2 regions of the Paenibacillus sp. KACC 21273 genome follow, and region 1 is predicted to be linked to the other one. Evidence: riboswitches for the same ligand, from Rfam matches in the RefSeq annotation. Region 1 holds a riboswitch; the other holds the start of a gene.

Region 1 (8,222 bases):
AGTCTGGGTGAATTTATTCATTTTATGCGTGATACGGTGCGTCATGGAAATTACACTGTCGAAGAAGATGATGGATTCAAGTATTGGATGTACGGTCGCAACGAACAATCACGTATGCTCAAAGATGCACAGGCATATGCGTTAGCCGATCTACCCAAAACCAATACACCTTCTGATGAGCCTGAGATTCCGTTACAAGAATGGTTCCAACAATTAGATCAAGACTGGCAAGAGCGTATTATCAACAAATCAAATACGGTCGAAGAGTTTATCCATGCTCATCAAATCTTTTTGATTCGTGAACAGCTTACAGATATTACACCACTTGAACGTTGTCATGAGGTACGTGAATTAATTTTAAGTGTAAATGAGATTCAAGATATTCGACCGCTTGCAAATTGTCGAGAACTCAAAAAATTATATCTTGTTCGCAATCCGATTCGTGATCTTACTCCATTACGTGGACTGCCTTATTTGCAAATTGTTAATTTAGAAGGGACGTTGATTGAAGATTTAGATCCTTTAGCAACGTTACCGCATCTATGTAATCTGGATTGTACCGATACACGTATTCAAGATTATACGCCTTTGGCGAAGATGCAACAGTTAACGACTCTGGCTCTTTCTTCACCTTCCCGAGAAGCTGTAGAAGCTTTATCTTCTATTTCAGGACTACGGGAATTGAAAGTGTGTTCGCCTGGTGCATGGACAGCGGAAGACTGGCAACAGATCAGTCAGTCTTTATCTTTGCGCAAACTGCATATTGAAGATGCTTATTTTGCCGATATGAGTTGTCTACAAGCATGTGAACAGTTAGAAATGCTAACGATTCATGATACTCGTATTTCCGATATTTCAGCGATTGCCGATCTACCTAATCTGAAGCAATTGGAATTGAATAGTGGCTGTCAAATTAGCAATATTGAAACGATCTCCAAATCGGTGTCTTTAGAGCAATTTAGCGGTTCATTTGCTCAATTTCAATTACTCAAAAACTCGTTCGCTCAATATGTGAAATTCCACAAAATTGTAGGCGAAATGACAGATGAAGAAGAAGAAATCTGGCACAGTCATATACGTTAATACGATACTTTAATCATATCTAATCAGTCCCAAAGACTCTGTATAGCTCAAAAGCGACAGAGTCTTTTTTTGTTTTTTTATTATTTTTTACCTAAAATGATAAAAATGTAGTTGACTATCAATTTTCTAATTAGGTATAAATTCAATAGAATATGTTAAGACAATTTTGATTATACGAAAAATATAATGCTATTGATTCAGATATCAGCACGTTGTACCATTTTGCTTATGAAATTTATACAGGTTGACATAACAAGACAAAATGATAGGATATTGCGTAACAAATGACATAATCGTTTTCAGAATTTACTGCAAAACAATGATCAATATCATGTAACTAAAATAAAAAAGTAGATAAACGATGAAAAAGAGAGAAAATAGGAGCTTGAGATAGATAACTTTTCAATAGTTATCTGAAAATGAAAGCTGTGATGATTCACAGCTTTTTTTGCGTCTTTTCTCAGCTTTACAGTTGACAAGGACAGGCGTATTATTCATTGCAGGCAGTTGATGAATACGATTCAGCAACTGATATAAATGAAGTTTCCAATGTTTGTTGATCGCTGAGTTTTCGGTATTAACCGAAAAACGGGGGAACCAAATTGCGATTTCACAAAACGGTGTGAGAGCCGGAATGTGAATCGTTGGGGTGAATCTGCATACTGACTTAACCATGGTATAGTCAGACAATGCAGTAGGGCGACTCTCACCGCCCGAATCCGACAGCTAACCTCGTAAGCGTGGATTAGGAGAGAAGTGTGAAGCTTGTGCCGATCTGACACAGTGTAATACGACTCTGTGTTTTTTGATATGTTAACAATGTCACAACGCTTAATTTTCATATGCATATGAAAAGCGGGGGAACCAACCGTTGATGAAGATAACTGATACGAAGAGTCAGTTACTACACAACATGGGGTGAATTCCGGTATCTACCGGAACGGGCGATCTTCCAGCCCGAATCCGACAGCTAACTCCGTAAGCGTATAGGGGAGAACTCCTAACCAGCAACTCGGCAGGTACACGATAAGTGTGCGTGTTTGTAGAGGCCTGGGGAAAAGTTCTGCTTTTCTCCAGGCTTCTTTTTTTATGCCTTTTTTAGCAAATGATTACTTACAAAATGAATGCAGGGAGTCTTACACACATGATGGATATACTGATGATTGGTTTAATGGTGATCATGACTTTAGGGTTGAGCGGGTTGCTGCAATGGGCATCTGTAGCTATCGGAGAAAGAAGGAATGAGCGATGACTTGGCTGCTGTGGATTATTATTGGTGGATTAACAATCTATCTATGTTATGCATTGATTTATCCAGAAAAATTCTAATGGGTCAGGGGAGAACATCGTGAGTATCTTTTCATATATCGGAATTGCAGTCACTATTATCATCGCTATACTTATTGCTCGGCCAACCGGACATTATATTGCTTATGCTTTTGAAAATAAACCCAATCGCTTGGATCGTTGGTTTTATCCGATAGAAAAATGGATTTACAGGTTCGGCGGTATCAAAAATGAAAATCAAACATGGAAGCAGTATGCAGGAGCAGTTCTGATCAGTAATTCAGTGATCTTGCTGATTACGTACATGATCTTTCGTTTCCAACATATTTTACCAATGAATCCAGCAGGGATCACCAATATGAGTCCTGATCTGGCATTTAATACAGCGATTAGTTTTATTACAAATACCAATTTACAGCATTATAGCGGAGAAAGCGGATTGTCTTTATTTTCACAGATGACAGCGATCATCTTTATGATGTTTGTATCGCCGGCAACAGGGATTGCAGTCGCTATTGCATTTATTAGAGGAATCACAGGTAAGCCACTCGGTAATTTCTTTACAGATCTCGTACGAGCAATCACACGAATCTTGTTACCATTAGCATTTGTGATGGCAATTGTATTTGTAGGATTAGGTGTACCGCAGACATTGCATACTTTAATCACTGCGCAGACGTTACAAGGAACAGAGCAACAGATTGGTACCGGCCCTATAGGATCATTTCTAGCGATCAAAGAATTAGGTAACAATGGTGGCGGATATTTTGGAGCCAACTCTGCTCATCCTTTTGAAAATCCGGGCGGATTCAGTAACATGTTACAGATGTTAATGATGTTACTTGTGCCGATGTCACTTCCATTTACGTATGGTAAAATGGTTGGCAACTCCAAACAAGGTAGAGTATTATTTGTGTCGATGGTAATGATGTTTGTCGTCATGCTTAGTGTATCTCTTGTTAGTGAATCTCAAGGGAATCCATTGATTAATCAATTAGGTATTCAACATCAGTCTGGATCGATGGAAGGGAAAGAAGTACGGTTAGGTGAAGCACAATCTTCATTCTACTCTGTCGTCACAACCGCTTCAGAGACAGGTGCTGTCAATAACATGCATGACACGTTGACACCTATTGGCGGATTGATTTCACTTGGGAATATGATGCTTAATACGGTATTTGGCGGTTCTGGTGTAGGGTTATTAAATATTCTAATGTATGCCATTATTGCTGTGTTCTTATCCGGTCTAATGGTTGGACGAACACCTGAATTTCTCGGTCGCAAAATTGAAGGTAAAGAAATGAAGCTGATTGCAGTCACATTGCTTATTCAACCTTTATTGGTATTAGCGCCAACAGCAATAGCTGTGATGACACAATCCGATACGATTTCTAATCCGGGTTATCATGGATTAACACAAGCGTTGTATGAATTTACTTCATCAGCTGCGAATAACGGATCAGGATTTGAAGGATTAGGCGATAATACACCGTTTTGGAATATTATGACCGGTGTCGTTATGTTTATCAGTCGTTATTTCTCAATGGTAACGTTGTTAGCTGTTGCAGGGTCATTAATGGCGAAAAAACCTGTTCCAGAAACAAGCGGAACATTGCGTACAGATCAAGCATTGTTCGGCGGTATGTTTATTATTTCTGTTATTTTAGTCGGTGCGCTTACGTTTTTCCCGGCAGTTGTACTTGGACCGATTGCAGAAATGCTAACGTTGTAAAAAGAAAAAGATACACTCATCTCATGATGTAAAATGAGAAAAATAAATGATTGTTACACAATGAGTTATAGATAGAATTCGAATATATAGCATTTATACAGATAAGTGCTAAGTGGAGGAACAATGTAATGAAAAGTAAATCATCAATGATGAGCCGGGACTTGATCTCCAAAGCGTTACAACAATCTGTGATCAAATTAAATCCTAAACTGATGGCACGTAATCCAGTAATGTTTGTAGTTGAAGTCGGTTTAATTATCAGTTTATTACTCATTTTTGTACCGAATGCTTTTGGCGAATCGGTTTCAACAGGATTCAATATAGCAGTAGCCATTATTTTGTTATTCACGATACTTTTTGCGAACTTTGCTGAAGCATTAGCAGAAGGTCGAGGCAAAGCACAAGCAGACTCGATGAAAAATACGCAAAAAGAAATTATTGCAAATCGAATCGAAGGTGAGCAAGTAGTAGCTGTATCGTCTACACAGCTTCGTAAAGGTGATGTTGTCAAAGTCGTACAGGGTGAAATGATTCCCGGCGATGGTGAAGTAATTAAAGGTCTTGCTTCCGTCGATGAATCTGCGATTACAGGTGAATCTGCTCCAGTCATTAAAGAAGCAGGTGGAGACTTTAGTTCTGTAACGGGTGGAACGATGGTAATTAGTGATGAGATCATTGTTCGTATTACAAGCGATCCAGGTGAATCATTTATGGATCGAATGATTAGTCTGGTCGAAGGAGCAGAACGTCAGAAGACACCTAATGAAATTGCGTTAAACACAGTATTGATAAGCTTAACAATTATCTTTTTGATGGTTGTAGTAACACTTCCTTTTATGGCAAGCTATTTAAATATTGTTCTTTCAGTTCCGGTATTGATTGCTTTGCTAGTCTGCTTGATCCCAACAACAATTGGTGGATTGTTGTCTGCTATCGGGATCGCCGGGATGGATCGGGTAACACGTTTTAATGTGTTGGCGATGTCTGGTAAAGCAGTTGAAGCTTCAGGTGATATCAATACGATTATTTTAGATAAAACAGGTACGATCACTTATGGTAACCGGATGGCTAGCGAGTTTGTACCTACAGAAGGTCATTCACCACAAGAAGTCGGCGAATGGGCAGCAGTTAGTTCTGCTTTTGACGAAACGCCTGAAGGACGTTCTGTTTTAGAATTGATGAAAAAGCAAAATTGGGAATATTCTCAATCATTAAGTGAAGGTGCTGAAATTATAGAGTTTCGCGCCGAGACACGGATGAGTGGATTGGATCTGGCAGATGGTCGTAAAGTGCGTAAAGGTGCTGTCGATGCGATAAAAAAATGGGTCAGTTCTCAAGGTGGAAATATTCCTAGTAATCTGCAAGCGAATAACGATGCTATTGCTTCTGCCGGAGGAACTCCGCTTGCTGTTGCTGTAGATCAGGAAATCTATGGATTGATTTACCTCAAAGATACGGTCAAAGCCGGGATGAAAGAACGGTTTGAACAAATGCGTAGTATGGGTATCAAAACGATTATGTGTACAGGCGATAATCCATTAACAGCAGCAACAATTGCCAAAGAAGCTGGAGTAGATGATTATATTGCTGAAAGTACACCGGAAGATAAAATAGCTGTTATTCGCCGCGAACAAGCAGAAGGTAAATTGGTTGCGATGACAGGAGATGGTACCAATGATGCGCCCGCACTTGCACAAGCGGATGTAGGGATTGCGATGAATAGTGGTACAGTAGCTGCCAAAGAAGCAGCCAATATGATCGATCTGGATTCTGACCCTTCCAAAATTATTGAAGTGGTTGCGATTGGTAAACAGCTATTGATGACACGTGGTAGCTTAACAACATTCAGTATCGCTAACGATATTGCTAAATATTTTGCAATCATTCCAGCGATGTTTATGGTAGCTATTCCGCAGATGCAAGTATTGAATATTATGAATCTACATTCACCTATGTCTGCTATTTTATCTGCGCTGATCTTTAATGCAATTATTATTCCGATTCTGATTCCATTAGCGATGAAAGGTGTCGCTTATAAACCAATGAGCTCGACCAAATTGTTACGTCGTAATTTGTTTATCTATGGATTCGGCGGTGTGGCAGTTCCGTTTGTCGGTATTAAATGTATTGATTTGATTATGCAGACTTTTTTATAAGCATACTTGTATACAGATGAAATGATGGCTTCTATCAATACCAATACGTTACTACTTAGAACCGAAGGGGAAGAACAGGTATGAAAACGGTATGGATCACTTTACGAACAAGCGTTATTTTATTTCTGCTCTGTTGTGTTGTCTATCAATTAGCAGTAACAGGAATTGCGCAAGCATTTATGTCCAAGCAAGCGGATGGCAGTCTTATTTATAATAGTAACAATCAAGTGGTTGGTTCAGCATTGGTCGGACAAGCATTCACTGAACCTCAATATTTTCAAGGACGGATATCAAGTATAGATTACAATGCAAATGGATCAGGATCGCCCAACTTTGCACCGTCTAATCCAGAATTACTGAAACGTCTCCAAGAATCTGTCAGCACATGGCAAAAGCAAAATCCAGATGTACCTGTAGCCTCATTACCTGTTGATCTGATTACCAATTCAGGGTCAGGACTAGATCCTGATATTAGCCCTGAAGCAGCGACTGCTCAGATACCAAGAATCAGTCATTTGACCGGGGTGTCCGCAGATCAGCTCCAAACATTAGTTCAACAAAATACGATGTCCAGACAGTTGGGGATATTCGGCGAACCTGCTGTTAATGTACTAAAACTGAATATGGCTCTTCAACAAGAGTTGTCTAAATCATGAGTACTTTTCGCCGCAAAACGCCTGAAGAATTGTTGCAAATGATCACCAAATTAAAGCAAGGACGTTTGAAGGTATATATCGGAGCCGTAAGTGGCTCCGGTAAAACGTACCATATGTTACGTGATGGTCAGATGCTTCGCCATGAAGGAATAGATGTTGTGATATGTGCAGTATCTACATTACAGCGTCCGGAAACGATGCAACAATTAGGCGATCTAGAACGCATTCCAAGTATCCATTGGATTAAAGAAGATAAGCAAGGACAGACATGGGAACAAAAAGATTTGAATCTGGAAAAAATTATTGAGCGCAATCCAGAAGTGGTATTGGTAGATCATCTGGCTCATATGAATCGACCTGAAGCACAACATCGGACACGGTGGGAAGATATTCGTTATTTATTAGAACATGGAATCAGTGTAATGGTTACAGTCAATGTGTATGAGCTGGAAGGTTCTGCTCAATTGGCACAGCAGTATATAGGTCGTGAAGTCGAATGTACTGTACCGTCAGATACACTACATCAAGCAGACGAAGTTCGCTTAATCGATGTTACCCCAGAAGTGATTTTGCAACGGTATTCTGCTGGTCTTTTGGATAATAGCAGTGATCGTGCTTTTTTTGAACGTGGAAATTTAGCTGTACTGCGTGAACTGGCATTACGTACTGTTGCTGAAGGGGTCGGTGGAACACTGGAGAAGCATCGTGCAGAACAGGGATTGACCGGCCCGACAGGAACAGCAGAGCGCATTATGGTATCTGTGCAATATCACTGGAATGGATCGATTTATATTCGGCGTGGCCAACAGATTGCCCGTCGTTTGAGTGGAGATTTGTTAGTGGTTTCTTTTCAAAATAAAGCACGCAAACTCAATCGTGAAGAAGAAACATTCAAACGTTCGATTCGTGAGTTATCTACGCAAGTCGGAGGGGTATTTGAAGAGGTTGCGATGATCTCCAAGCGCAGACTGCCAAGACAGGTAGTTCGTTATGCCAAAGAACATCAGGTTACACGCATTGTGTTAGGGCATTCACGTCAAAATCGCTGGCAAGAATGGATTAATCGCTCTGTTATTAATGGAGTCTTGTTAATGACACGTGATATTGATATTTTTTTGATGGCAGATCGTGCCGAGCAAGAAGGCGAACGTATTTTACCTGCCAAAACAACCAAATTACCTGCTATCAAAAAAGAAGATTCGTATCGCCGTTTACCTTCAGAAGAAATCGCCCGTCAAATCGATCATATTCGGCGCGGAACATTCAAAGTCTATGTAGGCGCTGCCCCAGGAGTCGGCAAAACATACA
Region 2 (8,222 bases), 2.2 Mb from region 1:
GCGGCTTTATCTGCTTTGATTGCTTCTGGATTATCGACAGATCGGTTTACATTTGTAGGATTTTTGCCAAGAGACAGCAAAGGTCAAGAAGAAGTACTAGGTAGTGTTAAGCATGGAGCAGGTACATTACTATTATATGAATCTCCCCATCGCATTATCAAAACGTTACTGGCGATTGCACATCATCTTGGAAATCGTAATATCGTATTAGCACGCGAGCTAACGAAGCGTCATGAAGAGTGGACACGAGGCAGTGTTGAAGAAGCATTAGAATGGTTAGAAACTCATCCACCTATCGGCGAATATTGCGTTGTTATTGAAGGGCAATCGTTAACTGAAGCCAAAGCAGAAGCAAGTGAATGGTGGCAACAGATGAGTATCGAAGAACATGTGATGCACTACGAAAATAAAGAAAACATTTCACGTAAAGATGCTATGAAAAAAACAGCAAAAGACCGCGAAATCTCTAAACGTGATGTGTATCAAGTTCTTTTAGATGAACAAGAGTAAACCGTCTAAAAATGCTTTCTCAATAACTGATTTTAGAGTCTATATTTATAATAGAAGAAACTCGTTATATCTATTATTTTTTCACAAAAATGAATATTCAAATAGGTAACATAATGTAGGAATCTTAAATTGTTTAAGATTCCTTTTTGATGTGTAAATTGGAAGTACTATGCAAAAGGAAGTATAATAAACGCCAAGCCTTTTTTTGAAAACCAAAAGAAAGCAAAAAAATACCTTTACCCAGACAAAATGCTGAGTAAAGGCCCAAGGAGATATTAAAAAGGTTAGAATTAATAAGTTGATAATTCTAGTATAACCTATTTTATTTATTTTGTCACAGGGACAGGAATTTCGGAAATACATTCATTACAAACGATTTTTCCTTTAAAATAAGTTACATTTTCAGCATTACCGCAGAAAATACAAGCAGGCTCGTATTTTTTAAGCATGATGCGTTCGCCATCAACGTAGATTTCCAAAGCGTCTTTTTCTCCGATACCTAGTGTACGGCGAAGTTCGATAGGAATTACTACGCGGCCCAATTCGTCTACTTTTCTTACAATACCAGTTGATTTCATCATTACTGATCAATCCTCTCAAATTTAAATATATTAGTTGTTATTGGTTTGTTTGATGTGCTATCATTCGACAAATTTCTATGTTTTATGATATTCATAATACCAACGTTTCCCAAATCAGTCAACCTATAAATTGAGAAAAATAGAGTTTTTTTCTGTTTTTTTTGAAAAAATATTTTTATATAGCGGTATTATAAGGTATTATGGGCTTAAAATTATTTTGTCGATTTGGAAATTCGTAACTTGTATATACCGACATCATTCGACATTATCATCGAAGAATTTATTTTTAATTTTAAATAGTTGTGTTTTAGAGATAGAAGGAGGAGTTTGTTTTGAAGCCTGTACAACCTTTAGGAGAAGAAAAAGTATTTAAAGATCCTGTACATAATTATATCCACGTGCAAGATCGTTTAATCTGGACATTGATTAATACACCTGAATTTCAAAGATTACGTCGTATCAGACAATTGGGAACTTCTTATTTAACTTTTCATGGAGCAGAGCATAGTCGATTTTCTCATTCATTAGGTGTGTATGAAATTACACGTCGTATTATTTCTCAATTTGAACGTGGTGGTTATGAAGATTGGCCGCGAGAAGAAAGTCTAGTGGCTTTGTGTGCAGCTTTATTGCATGATCTAGGTCATGGGCCTTTTTCACATTCTATAGAAGAAGCATTTGATATGGATCATGAAGAATGGACCTGTCGTATTCTGCTTGGCGATACAGAAGTAAACCGTGTATTGGAAGAAGCAGAAACAGGTCTAGCTGAACGAGTCGCTTCTGTTATTCGCAAAGATTATGAAAAACCGATTGTTGTCAATTTGGTGTCTAGTCCGCTGGATGCTGATCGTATGGACTATTTGTTACGTGATGCTTATTTTACAGGCGTGAATTATGGAACGATTGATGTGGATCGTATTTTGCGGATGCTTCGTCCTCATAATGGTAGAGTAGTGGTTAAAGAATCTGGGATGCATGCGATTGAAGATTATTTGATGGCACGTTATCAAATGTACTGGCAAGTGTACTTTCATCCTGTAACTCGAAGTTCGGATATTGTTTTGCGACAGATTTTCCGCCGGGCTAAAGAATTGTTCGATCAAGGATTTGCATTTAAATTTTTACCGTACCCGTTACCTGCTTTATTTGAAGGAAATATTCAAGTACATGATTATTTATTGCTAGATGAAGCATTAGTACAGACAGCTTTTATGCAGTGGACACGAGAAGATGATGAAATTCTTGCAGATGTGTGTCATCGCTTTATGCAACGTAGACTGTATAAATATGTAGAGACCGATTTAATTGATTTGGAAACGATCGATAGTATTCGAAATGAATTTGCTAGAGTGGGATTGCATCCTCAATATGATCTGGAAATCGATTTTCCAACTGATCTTCCTTATGATGTATTTCGTCCGGGCGATCCGAAAAAGGAAAAACAAATTCTACTATTAGATCGTCAAAATCGTATTCAAGAAATTTCAGAAGTATCGGATATTGTACGTTCAATCAGCGGTATTCATCGTGGTCGATATCATCTCTACTATCCGCAGGATAAATTGGAAAAAGTCATTCATCAGTTATCAGAAGAAGTAGCAGCAATATTTGAAAATAAAATCAATCCACCTCAAATGGAATTTGAAATCTAAAATAAAAGAAAAAAGTGTGTAAAACAGAGAAGGAGCGAGGAAAATATATGTTATTTGATACACATACTCACTTGGATTCGATTGAATTTGCCGATGATCGTAAAGAAGTCATTGAACGTGCTTATGCACAGGGTGTAACACGTATGATCAATGTTGGCTTCAACCGCGAAACGATTCCAACCACAATGGAATTGGTAGAAAGTTACGAATTTATATATGCAGCGATAGGTTGGCATCCTGTAGATGCGATTCATATGCAACCTGGTGATCTCGAATGGATCGAATCGTTATGCAAACATGAGAAAGTAGTTGCTATCGGTGAGATTGGTCTTGATTATCACTGGGATACTTCTCCAAAAGAAGTGCAACACAAAGTATTACGTGAACAAATTGGTCTGGCACGCTCCATTCATATGCCGATTGTGATTCATAATCGTGATGCACACGAAGATATTGTAAAGATTTTACGTGAAGAAAATGCACATGAAGTCGGAGGAGTGATGCACTCTTTTTCAGGTAGCTGGGAAACAGCCAAAATGTGTCTTGATATGGGCTTCCATTTATCGTTTGGAGGACCGATTACATTCAAAAATGCGAAGCAACCTAAAGAGGTGTTACAAAAGGTTCCGATGGACCGTCTTTTACTTGAAACAGATTCCCCATTTTTGACACCACATCCTTATCGTGGAAAACGAAATGAGTCCGGTTATGTGACACTTGTAGCAGAAGCGGCAGCGGCGCTAAAAGGGGTATCACTGGAAGAAATTAGTACAATTACAACTAAAAATGCACTGGAACGATTTGGCATTCGATGAAAAACAGAGTAAATCACGCAAAAAACATCGTTAAACGGATATATGAATAAATTATCATCAAAAAATCGAAGAATATGACAACTTTTTAACCATTTATTCAGAAAAACGTGCTTGCTCGTCGCTTTACATGAGGGTTGGGTTCGGGATATTATTTCATCAGTGATTTAATCTTGCTGTTATCACGCAAGATTCCATGATTCGGTCTCGCTGAGTTTCCTGCATAGGAAAACGGGGGAACCAACATATGTCTTCAAGCCATTATTATCAGAATACCGAAGTCATTATGTATGATTCCTTTTACAGGGTCTATGGGGTGAATTGGAGGTACTCGCGCCATGAGCGGAGGAGCCTTCAAAGGGCAAGCAATACAATGTGTCCGAATCCGACAGCTAACCCCGTAAGCGATGCAGAGGCAACCTCGTATTTTCTAACGTTTTCCGAACTGTATTCAAATACGTCGGGAGCCAAGGAAAAGTTGCTCTTGCTCTTTTCCAGAGGCTTCTTTTGTTTTGGGCAAAAGGAAAAGGTATAGAGATACGATATTTGAAGCTTGATCTTTCAGATATTAGGTATGTCCCTTAGACTGACCATGGCGCAGGCATTTTTGAACATCACGAAAGATTATCACACAGATTCGATAATCTTATGCTTACGATCAGCCTGTGAAAATTCTGTTATATAGTCGCGTCATATACAATTACGTCACAGCTAGACGGCGAGACTATGAAGGAGGACGGAAGAAGTGGCAATTGCTCCTTTCGAAAAAACCCATGGTTCGCGCTCATCCAGCATGTCTTATGCGCTGAGTTGGAAGCAACAAAATCTACGCTATGTATTGTGGGCTGCATTATTGGTTATCGCTCTTGCAGCGATGCTATTGTCCCTACTTTATAATCAAGCGGGTAAAAATATTTCTGTTGTCATTGACGGCAAAGCACAAACCGTGGAAACACGTAAATTGATGCTTTCTCAACTGCTTGATGAAAATCAAATTAAAGTGGCACCACAAGATAAAGTGTCAATGCCGATGAATGGCGCACTTCAAGATGGCGATAAAGTTTATATTAACCATGCGGTTGCAGTAAACATTACGGCAGATGGTGGCACGAAGAAAATCTATACCACCTCTAAGACAGTTGGTAACACATTGGAGCAAGCTGGATTAACATTGTCAGGTCAAGATCAACTTACACCAGCAATGGAATCTTCAGTTCATGACAATATGGATATCAAGATTGTTCGCACCAAATCGTTTGTAGCGAAAAAAGTTGTAAAGATTCCTTATCAAACTGTTAAAAAAACCGATGCTTCTATGGTTGAAGGTAAAACAAAGTTAGTACAAAGTGGTCAAACAGGTAAAGTGGTTCAATACATCGAGAAAGTATACGAAGATGGAGAATTCGTCTCCAAACGTATGGTTGATAAAAAAACAACCGCAAAAGTGCAAGATAAGATTGTAGCAATAGGTACCAAAAAAGAAGAGCCTAAGCTTCTTGCAGCTGCATCATCTAGTGGAGGTTCCAGTAATAGTACTTCCAAAGCAGGTGTAGATTTTTCTTATGCGAAAGTACTGAACAATGTATCTCTTACTGCTTATTCGTCTCAAGAACCTGGTCTAGGTACAGTGACTGCTTCTGGAGCACGTGTAACAGAAGGTCGTACGATTGCAGTCGATACGAGTGTCATTCCTATGGGATGGTGGGTATACATTGAAGGCATTGGCTTCCGCCGTGCTGAAGATACCGGTAGTGCTATTAACGGTAATAAAATCGACGTATATATAGACAGCTTGAGCCAAGCGAGAGCATTTGGACGTAAATCCGGTTACACTGTATATGTAATTGGTCCGGTTAAACCCTAGTCAGGGTGTTGATTGGGATAACGCCATTGCTTAAGCCCAGTCATCTGTTATATGATATAAATAATATTAACCATGAGCGTGAATAAGGAAAACAAAAAGAAGAGGAATATTCCTCTTCTTTTTGTTCTGTTAAGATCAATTTATAGTGAATAGATAGAGGTCATTATTTACAGAGTGAAGGGAAGCGTACAATCAACGTGATTAAAGAAGTGATTGTGGTGGAAGGTAGAGACGATACAGTAGCGATTAAACGAGCTGTAGACGCGGATACGATCGAAACCGGTGGTTCAGCGATTGGAGCTCATGTTATTCGTCGGGTGAAGTTAGCTCAAGAACGCCGCGGTGTGATCATATTAACAGATCCTGATTTTGCTGGTGAACGGATACGTAAGATCGTCGCGCAGAAAGTACCTGGTTGTAAACATGCTTTTATTCCTGAAAGCGAAGCTACGCTCAAAGGTGATATCGGTGTTGAGAATGCTTCGCCTGAAGCGATTCGTGAAGCACTTGCACGTGTACACTCGGAAATGCCAGAAGCAGAGATTTTGATCGATTGGGAAGACTTGATCATGACAGGACTGGTAATGCAGCCAGATGCAGCAGAGCGAAGAATGAAAATGGGCAACTTGTTAGGGATAGGGTATGGCAACGGAAAACAGTTCCATAAGCGTTTGCGCATTTTTGGAATAAGCCGTGAAGAATTTGCAGCAGCACTTTCACAAATGGAAGCGGAGGAAGAACAATAATATGGATGAAAGACTAGATATAGCGACACCCAAACGCACTAAAGAAATTATAAATAAGTATGGATTTTCATTTAAAAAAAGTCTGGGTCAGAACTTTTTGATCGATTCGAATATTTTGAACAAAATTGTAGAAGCTGCCGAGTTAACACCTGAAAATGGAGCTTTAGAGATTGGACCGGGGATAGGCGCATTGACCGAACGATTAGCACAAGAAGCGGGTGCAGTGACAGCGGTTGAGATTGACCGTCGCTTAATTCCAATTTTGAAAGAAGTGCTAGAACCTTATCCACATGCTAAAGTACGTCATGATGATGTGCTTAAAGTCGACTTGCATCAATTGTTTCGCGAAGATTTTAGTGAAGTCGAAAAAGTCAGTGTAGTTGCTAACTTACCGTACTATGTCACGACACCGATCGTTATGAAGCTGTTGGAAGAACGCCTTCCGTTGGATAATATTGTAGTGATGATCCAAAAAGAAGTCGCTCAGCGCATGGCAGCGCCTCCTGGAGGCAAAGACTACGGAAGTCTAAGTATTGCTGTGCAATATTATTGCGTGCCTGAATTGATCTGTATTGTGCCTAAAACAGTATTTATCCCACAGCCTAATGTAGAGTCTGCTGTGATTCGCTTAAAATTGCGTGATCGTCCGGCAGTAGAAGTCGAAGATGAAGCTTACTTTTTTGAATTGATGCAATCTTGTTTTGTACAACGTCGTAAAACGATTGCCAATAACTTGCGTAGTCGCTACTTTGAAGGTGGAGACCGTACGCAATTAGAACAGCTTTTGGCAGAAGCAGGAATTGAACCTTCTAGACGCGGAGAAACACTTAGTTTGCAAGAATATGCGACTTTGAGCAGTGTATTTTTGAAAGCAGGTATCCGCTAAAAAAATTCGTTGACAAGATAAATTTAATACTGCTATAATTTAATGTTCATTTGACAAACCATCTTTTCTTTGATATAATAAGGAGGGAAAGAGGTGGTTGTAGTCAATGGCTAACAATGCGCTTTTGGAAATCAAACGTAGTCTTGATGCTCATGTAGGGCACAAAATTACGTTACGTGCTAATGGTGGTCGTAAGAAGACCATCGAACGAACCGGAGTTTTGGAAGAGACCTACCCTTCTGTTTTTATTGTCAAGCTCGCTGAAGAGCATCAGACATTTGAACGTGTGTCTTACAGCTATGCCGATATATTAACAGATTCTGTGGAAGTCACCGTCTGTGATGACGATTGTCAGACACGAATCGAATATGTTGGGAATTGAATAACTGTTTTATCATAAGACAGTCTTTATCTCCTTTCGGGGTAGAGACTGTTTTGTTTTGTGACTACATTTTATAGATATGAACGGAACCCGATACCCATATTAATAGACTTTATACTTCATTTTTTTTATAATATGGATTATTCGCAATGATAAGCACAGAAACCCGTACGCAGCGTATCAAATCGTTCGGATGGAATGTTGAGGGTGGAGGAACAGCATGAAGATATATGAAAAAGCACCAGCGAAGATTAACCTGATGCTGGATGTGTTACATAAACGACCGGATGGTTATCATGAGGTCGAGATGATTATGACGATGGTCGATTTAGCAGATCGGCTGACACTCACTGAATTGTCTCGAGATACGATCCAAATTTCCAGTCAAGCCGGATATATTCCTTTGGATGAGAAAAATCTTGCTTTTCAAGCTGCTCAAAAAATCAAAGCAAAATATAATATCAAACAGGGCGTACATATTCATATCGATAAGCAGATTCCAGTTGCTGCAGGTCTAGCTGGAGGTAGTAGTGATGCTGCCGCAGCGCTTAGAGGATTGAATCGTCTCTGGAACCTCCAGATTCCTCACGACGACATGATGGAGCTAGGTGCTTCTATCGGTTCTGATGTGCCATTCTGTATTACAGGCGGTACAGCGTTAGCAACAGGACGTGGAGAGCTTTTAACCCCACTTACCAGTCCACCGGATTGCTGGGTCGTTCTCGCGAAGCCACCGATCAATGTATCGACTGCTGATGTATACGGACGTTTCCGCGCTGATAAAGT

Evidence for each region. Region 1 has a riboswitch for cyclic di-AMP ahead of kdpF (K(+)-transporting ATPase subunit F). Riboswitches for the same ligand answer to the same signal wherever they lie in the genome.
Region 2: linked by a shared signal. The riboswitch ahead of PQ460_RS23370 (resuscitation-promoting factor) and the one ahead of kdpF (K(+)-transporting ATPase subunit F) in region 1 are both predicted to bind cyclic di-AMP.

Annotation. Positions count from the first base shown of each region.
Region 1 is NZ_CP117876.1:3,100,387-3,108,608, reverse strand. It holds gene PQ460_RS13490 (SMI1/KNR4 family protein) at 1-1,083, shown strand, start outside; cyclic di-AMP (ydaO/yuaA leader) riboswitch at 1,635-1,839, shown strand; cyclic di-AMP (ydaO/yuaA leader) riboswitch at 1,902-2,083, shown strand; gene kdpF (K(+)-transporting ATPase subunit F) at 2,332-2,412, shown strand; gene kdpA (potassium-transporting ATPase subunit KdpA) at 2,432-4,102, shown strand; gene kdpB (potassium-transporting ATPase subunit KdpB) at 4,231-6,258, shown strand; gene kdpC (potassium-transporting ATPase subunit KdpC) at 6,339-6,914, shown strand; gene PQ460_RS13470 (histidine kinase) at 6,911-8,222, shown strand, end outside.
Region 2 is NZ_CP117876.1:5,323,409-5,331,630, reverse strand. It holds gene rsmI (16S rRNA (cytidine(1402)-2'-O)-methyltransferase) at 1-510, shown strand, start outside; gene PQ460_RS23385 (AbrB/MazE/SpoVT family DNA-binding domain-containing protein) at 837-1,091, opposite strand; gene PQ460_RS23380 (HD domain-containing protein) at 1,424-2,746, shown strand; gene PQ460_RS23375 (TatD family hydrolase) at 2,794-3,561, shown strand; cyclic di-AMP (ydaO/yuaA leader) riboswitch at 3,757-3,980, shown strand; gene PQ460_RS23370 (resuscitation-promoting factor) at 4,304-5,422, shown strand; gene rnmV (ribonuclease M5) at 5,620-6,168, shown strand; gene rsmA (16S rRNA (adenine(1518)-N(6)/adenine(1519)-N(6))-dimethyltransferase RsmA) at 6,170-7,054, shown strand; gene veg (biofilm formation stimulator Veg) at 7,161-7,436, shown strand; gene ispE (4-(cytidine 5'-diphospho)-2-C-methyl-D-erythritol kinase) at 7,657-8,222, shown strand, end outside.